DNA from 3 places in the Mucilaginibacter sp. P4_D1 genome. Region 3 is predicted to be linked to each of the others. Evidence: riboswitches for the same ligand, from Rfam matches in the RefSeq annotation. Region 3 holds a riboswitch; each other region holds the start of a gene.
The links. Region 3 has a riboswitch for S-adenosylmethionine ahead of AC1DV1_RS08610 (peroxiredoxin family protein). Riboswitches for the same ligand answer to the same signal wherever they lie in the genome.

Region 1 (2,274 bases), on a different contig from region 3:
CCTTATCGTTGACCAGGAAAGAGGCGGATTTTCAACTTTGGGTTATGTAGCCATATTTGCACCAGTTGCCTTTTCGATGATTATAAGCTTTGGCCTCAACAGGTTATCGTACCCCGTTATTTTGTTCTTGTTTATTGCTTACGCTGCTTCAGTGGGGATAAGCTTAAGCATTTTTGGCCTTATTTATACGGCAACATCCATATTTACCATATTTATTAGTGCTGCCGTAGTTTTTGGTATAATGGCTATTGCCGGGTATTTTACCACTATGGATTTAACCAAATTTGGTTCAATTTTAATTATGATCTTTTTTGGTGCATTTGCTGTGGCCATGGTTAACTTCTTTTTAGGTAGTCCGCAACTTAGCTATATACTTAGCTTTGTATTTGTGGTGCTGATGGTTGGTTTAACAGCTTACTACATGCAAATGCTGAAAAGAATTGGTGCAGGTATTGAGTACGGAAGTGCTGAGTCAAAAAAATTGGTGATCATGGGTGCGTTTGTGCTTTATACCACATTTATTAACTTGTTTACTTCAATGCTTCGCTTGTTCGGTAGCAGAAGGTAATAAAGCAACCAATATTTATTATTTAAAAGCTGCCCCGCAAAGGCAGCTTTTTTTGTACACATAAATTTACTTAGCGTACACATAGCCGGGCATATAAACTATTGCATTTTACGGCTTTATTATGCACCTTTGCAGTGCTTATGGAGAAAGACGGAGGGATTAGACCCTGCGATGTCTTAGCAACCTGTGCTTCACAAGGTGCTACATTCTACCCGGCCGGCTAAACAGCCCCTGGAAAGATAAGCGAAAGTCAATTGAACACCCGACTTTTCGATGTAAGCTTTTTTTAGTAGCAAGTAGTTAGTATCAAGTAGCAAGATTTTTTTGTGTTGATCTAATTAAAAATCATGGGCCGGAGTTTCCGTACTTGATACTTGATACTAACTACTTGATACTAACCATGGACATTAGAAAAGAATTAGAAAAACGCATCCTTGTAATTGACGGGGCTATGGGTACCATGATACAGCGGTACCAGCTTACCGAGAAGGATTTTCGTGGTGAAAGGTTTAAAGATCACATCAGCGATCTACAGGGGAATAATGACCTTTTGAATATTACACGCCCGGATATCATCAAGGCCATTCATGCCGAGTATTTGGATGCCGGTGCCGATATCATCGAGACCAATACCTTCAGCACACAAATTATTTCACTGGCCGATTATAAGCTGGAAGAGCTGGCCTACGAACTTAGCTACGAAGGCGCGCGTATTGCCCGCGAAGTGGCCGACGAATACAATCAAAAAAATCCATCAAAGCCGCGTTTTGTGGCGGGTGCCGTTGGGCCAACCAATCGTACAGCGTCCTTGTCGCCAGATGTTAACGACCCTGGTTACCGCGCCGTTACCTTTGATGATTTGGCCAATGCCTATTACGACCAGGTACGTGGCCTGGTTGATGGCGGATCGGATTTATTATTGGTTGAAACCATATTTGATACCTTGAACGCCAAAGCGGCCTTGTTCGCTATCAATAGATACGCCCATGAGTCGGGCAAGCATTTGCCTATCATGATCTCCGGTACTATTACCGATGCCTCTGGTCGTACCTTATCGGGGCAAACTGTTGAAGCTTTCTGGAACTCGATACGCCATGCCAACCTGCTTTCAGTGGGCTTAAACTGCGCTTTGGGTGCCAAAGAAATGAGGCCGCATTTGGCCGAACTTTCTGAGAAAGCAGATGTATTTATATCGGCATATCCTAACGCTGGTTTACCAAACGAGTTTGGCCAGTACGACGAAACCGCGCATGAAACCGCGCACCAGGTTGATGATTTTATTAAAGCCGGGTTGGTTAATATTGTGGGTGGTTGTTGTGGCACCACGCCCGAGCACATCAAATGCATAGCCGATAAAGCGGCCAAATATCCCCCAAGACTTATCCCCGAAATTGAACCCGACCTGCGCCTGAGCGGCCTGGAAGCGGTTACCATAAAGCCCGACAGCATTTTTGTAAATGTGGGCGAGCGTACCAATATCACCGGTTCGCCAAAATTCTCGAAACTTATTTTATCTGAAGATTATGAAGCCGCCTTGGCCGTTGCCCTGCAACAGGTAGAGGGCGGTGCCCAGGTTATCGACATCAACATGGACGAGGGCATGATTGATTCGGAAGCGGTAATGGTAAAATTTCTGAACCTGGTAGCATCCGAACCTGATATTGCCAAACTGCCTATCATGATCGATTCATCAAAATGGACCGTTA
Region 2 (2,274 bases), on a different contig from region 3:
GGGTTGATGGATTTGCAATAGCGGCTGTTTCCGGGGCCGGTTCGGCAATAAGCTCATCTAATAATTTATTAAATTTCTTCTCGTAATCCTCGTGATACTTACCTGTCACGGTGCCCGTATAACCGGTATATATCTCCCTTACATCGCCTTTTCTATCAATGATGATGGTAGTTGGGAAGGCAATGAATTTATTCAAAGCAGGCAACTTTTGCGATACCAGTTTTTTATCGGCCAGCCCTCCAAAAGCGATATCATAATTGATTTCGTATTTTTCTTTCAGCTTGCCCAAGGTATATTTGGCATATTCCAGGCTGTCCTTCTGTTCAAAACCTAATGCAATGGCTTCTACACCGCGCTGATGATTTTTATTGAACCATGGGGATAGAAACACGGTTTGATCGGTACAGTTAGGGCACCAGGTACCTATAATCTCTACAATTACTACTTTACCTTTGTATTTGTTATCACTCAAGGAAACCTGTTTGCCATCGATACCAGGGAATGAGAAATCAAGTTTTTTATAGCCTTCTTTTAAAAATGTGAGTTTGTAAGGATCAGGTAATTCAACCTCTGTTTTTTTGGCGGCATCAAATTTCAGGTTTTTATAGATGCCAAAACCTTCTTCGCCGCTGATGGAGCCATCGGCATTGATCTTACCTTTTATAATGAACGGACTTGGGCCGGTAAAGCCGCTTAGCGCAAACTCATCGCCTTGTACGGTACCTTCCAGTTCGCGGGTGTCACCAACAACGGTCATTACCACACCGGTAAGCTTGTTCCCTTTTTGTTTCAATAAGGCTATAGATGCAGGAACGGCCTCTTTACTGTATGTTTTGATTTCCCATTTACCGGTCAGGTCGGCTTTAGGGGCTACATCTTTGCCGGGTTCTACAAAGCGGTAGGTTTTACCATATTCTGCAGTAAATGGTAATGAGTTGCCCCTGAAACCCGGTACCAGGCTACGGTATTCGCCGGTTAAGGAGCCATCATCCTGAATTTTGGCTACCAGCGCGGCATCATAGGTATTCATTTTGATATATACAGAATCCGTACCAATTGATTTCACATGAAAATTATCTCTGCGGGAGCCGTTGATGAGTGTGAAAACAGCATGCTCGGCATCCTTTCCCTTCAGCTCGAAATTAAAAGGCACCTTTGATTCGCTTACGGTAAATTCGCCGCGCCATTTTCCTTCTTTTATAAATTTAGGCTTTGGGGTTGCATGGGCCGATAACACGCTTACCCCGCTGAGCAATAAAGCGGCAGATAGCAGCCTTGTTTTGGTTAAGTAGTTTGTAGTTTTCATTTTGTATAAGTTTTAATTGTTGTTAATTGATGCGATGCCGGAAATTTGGGCATAGGTTATCCATTGGGCTTTACAGCCTTTGAAAAAACACTATAAATTTTTAGGGTATCCGGCTGTTAAAACCAGAAAACGTACTGAACCAGGCAACAACATCGTTTGATGGCCGCGGGTTGTAGCTGTGGGTAATGGCTGTTAAGTGTGTTCATGACTGTTAGTTAATTTATATTCCGGCGGCATAATTGCTATCGGAAAAAGTTTAGCACTTATTTCAGACTGCTGAAAAGTTGCTATAAGATCATCGAGACTTCCTCTCCCTTATTCTTTATAAATCAACTAATTAATGGTGGGGTTAATTAGAATGGTGTAAAGATAACAACAAATATGATAAATACAATAAAATCTATAGATTTAGTAGAATATTTTTAAGTTTTGTATGTCTTTTTTAATTTTTTCTTGTAAAACGACAAACATCCTGAACTGTACAGCACACGCCTGAATTACCACCATAGCAAAGCAACGCACTTAGTACAGCCAGGATGTATATCTTGCTCAATATTTTTTAAACCTGGAATGTAAAGCGTTAGCAATTATGGTAACAACAGCCAGGGGTGCCACCATGCTGTTTTCGGGCTTTTGTAAATAAAGTAAACTTTGGTTTCATGGTATTAGTTTTATTAATAATGATAACGCGTTTAAAAGCGATTACCATTTTAACAGACCGATTGGTGGCTATCGTGCTGCTTTTTATATGATTTGGCTTATATTATATTTTTATTTTACAGGTACACTAAATTCTACATCGTCTGGCGGTAAACATTGCTTATCGCTGCATACCATAAAGTTCACGGTACCACTAACGGATGCCTGCCCGGATTTAAGCTTTACTTTTTGCTGAAATATAACAGACTTTTCAAAGTACTGAACATTCATACTAAATGACTTTTCGTACTTGTTTAGTGCCTTCGGTT
Region 3 (2,274 bases):
TATTTAATATTAATCTTTTAACCAGGCTTCGATAATGGCATGTATCTGGCCAAAAATCTCATCAACCGAGCCTATACCATTAATGCTTTTAAATTTATCCTGGTTTTTATAAAAACCGGCCACTGGCGCCGTTTTATCATTGTATTCGTGAATGCGTTTGCTAATCACTTCCGGATTGGCATCATCAGGCCTGCCCGAATCTTTACCACGTAGCAATAGGCGGCGCAATAATTCATTATCATCAACCTCAAGCGCTATCATTCCGGTTATTGCCGAATGCTTGCTGGTTAACAGGCTATCCAAAGCTTCTGCCTGTGCAACCGTGCGGGGGAAACCATCAAAAATGAAACCCTTACCGTCTTTATTGCTATCCAGCTTATTGCTGATCATACCAATTACAACCGCGTCAGGAACCAACTTGCCATCATCCATCAACTTCTTTGCCTCCAACCCAAGTTCTGTTCCTTGTGCAATTTCGCCACGTAAAAGATCGCCGGTTGATAAATGGATCAATCCATATTGTTCAATAAGCTTTTGTGACTGAGTCCCTTTCCCGGCTCCGGGAGGACCAAACAATACCAGGTTTAGCATGCTCGTTATAAATTAAAAGCCTTTCGGTACAACACAGAAAGGCTTAGGATTAACTTTGTACCTGTATGGATTAAACCCATTTAAAGGCAAATTATATGTGCACTCGAAGGGAGTCGAACCCCTAACCTTCTGATCCGTAGTCAGACGCTCTATCCAATTGAGCTACGAGTGCTTTTCGAAACGGAATGCAAAGATAGAATTTCTTTTCAATCTCTCACATTTTTTTTTCAAAAAACCTGTAACTCGCAGTTTTACATGGCCTTACTTTCCTCCGTAAATCAGGTATTTGTTTTATATGTTTAATTTTTTACCCGGATATCGCATATAGAACCAATTAAACAAAATTGGGGTTACCCCTTTTGCGGCATGAACCGGAGATAGATAGGCCGGTGTAGCTTAGCCTGGATGAGTCGTGACCATCGTTCAATACCACTATTCATTTCATGACAATTAAATTATATAATGTCTATGTATTTAGTAGAATATATTATATATTTGCATCACTAAACAGTTCTTTAATTTAATTATCAAGAAAGACGGAGGGAAAGGCCCTGTGATGTCTTAGCAACCTGTAAGCCCAATTGTTATAAAGGTGCTAATTCCTGTTCGCCATTTAAGTGGCGGAAAAGATAATGTATGTTACGTTACTTACAGCTATATAGCTGTGCCATCATATCGTTATCGCCCAAATTTCTTGTTTATTTAAATTCCAGTGCTTTTAACCCTGCATTATAAAAACGCAGTTAAAAATTTACGTTATGAAAATTAAACAGCTACTCATCACCTGCTCCTTATTAATAACCGGCTATTTGGCCGTTGCGCAAACCACAACGCCTGCTCCCCTGCCTGCATCAATTGACCGGGGTTATATTGTTAAAACCGGCGAGCAAGCGCCCGATGATTTTAAACTGGTACTGGCCGATGGCACCCAAACTTCACTAAAACAGCTTCGGGGTAAGATAGTTATCCTGCAATTTACCGCAAGCTGGTGCAGCGTATGCCGCCAGGAAATGCCTCATCTTGAAAGAGATGTATGGCAGGCTTATAAGAACAAAGGCCTGGTACTTATCGGCGTTGATAGGGACGAACCGCTTGAAAAAGTGCAACATTTTCAGCAGGAAATGAACATCAGCTATCCGCTGGCGCTTGATCCTGGTGCCGATATTTTCGGGCGCTTTGCCAACAAAAAAAGCGGTGTAACCCGCAACGTGGTTATTGACAAAGACGGCAAAATTGTATACCTCACCCGCCTTTATGATACCCAGGAATTTGCATCGATGCTAAAAGTAGTTGATGCGCTGGTTAACAATAAAACTGCATCTGTAAACTAATTAAAAGCTTAAAGCAGAAGGCATAAAGCTCAAAGTTTCGGGTTTCAAAAACCTCTTTAGTCAAATTCTTATATTTTGAGTCAAAACGGCACTATCTACTTAATACTACTATCTATATATCAAATTGTTATGAAAACAACAAGAACACCTTTTCCAAGCGTATTCCCTGCCAGCAAATTCGTACCGTTCTCCCTCGCTTCTGTTTACCTGTATATGCAGGGTATGCGTTGTTGCTGTTAAATAAAGGCAACGGTTATTAGCCACGGGTCCCCTGCTGCAGCTGGCCGCCTCTGCTTATAACCAACACAATCAACAATCAATTTACCGGTACTATAAATTCAACAGCAGGCAT

Region 1: linked by a shared signal. The riboswitch ahead of metH (methionine synthase) and the one ahead of AC1DV1_RS08610 (peroxiredoxin family protein) in region 3 are both predicted to bind S-adenosylmethionine.
Region 2: linked by a shared signal. The riboswitch ahead of AC1DV1_RS06415 (peroxiredoxin family protein) and the one ahead of AC1DV1_RS08610 (peroxiredoxin family protein) in region 3 are both predicted to bind S-adenosylmethionine.

The regions. Positions count from the first base shown of each region.
Region 1 is NZ_JBFUIJ010000027.1:30,232-32,505, forward strand. It holds gene AC1DV1_RS20275 (Bax inhibitor-1/YccA family protein) at 1-568, shown strand, start outside; SAM riboswitch class I at 704-814, shown strand; gene metH (methionine synthase) at 969-2,274, shown strand, end outside.
Region 2 is NZ_JBFUIJ010000004.1:223,363-225,636, reverse strand. It holds gene AC1DV1_RS06415 (peroxiredoxin family protein) at 1-1,306, opposite strand, end outside; SAM riboswitch class I at 1,524-1,637, opposite strand; gene AC1DV1_RS06410 (protein-disulfide reductase DsbD domain-containing protein) at 2,078-2,274, opposite strand, start outside.
Region 3 is NZ_JBFUIJ010000006.1:177,641-179,914, forward strand. It holds gene AC1DV1_RS08600 (adenylate kinase) at 10-591, opposite strand; tRNA gene AC1DV1_RS08605 (tRNA-Arg) at 690-763, opposite strand; SAM riboswitch class I at 1,113-1,227, shown strand; gene AC1DV1_RS08610 (peroxiredoxin family protein) at 1,350-1,922, shown strand.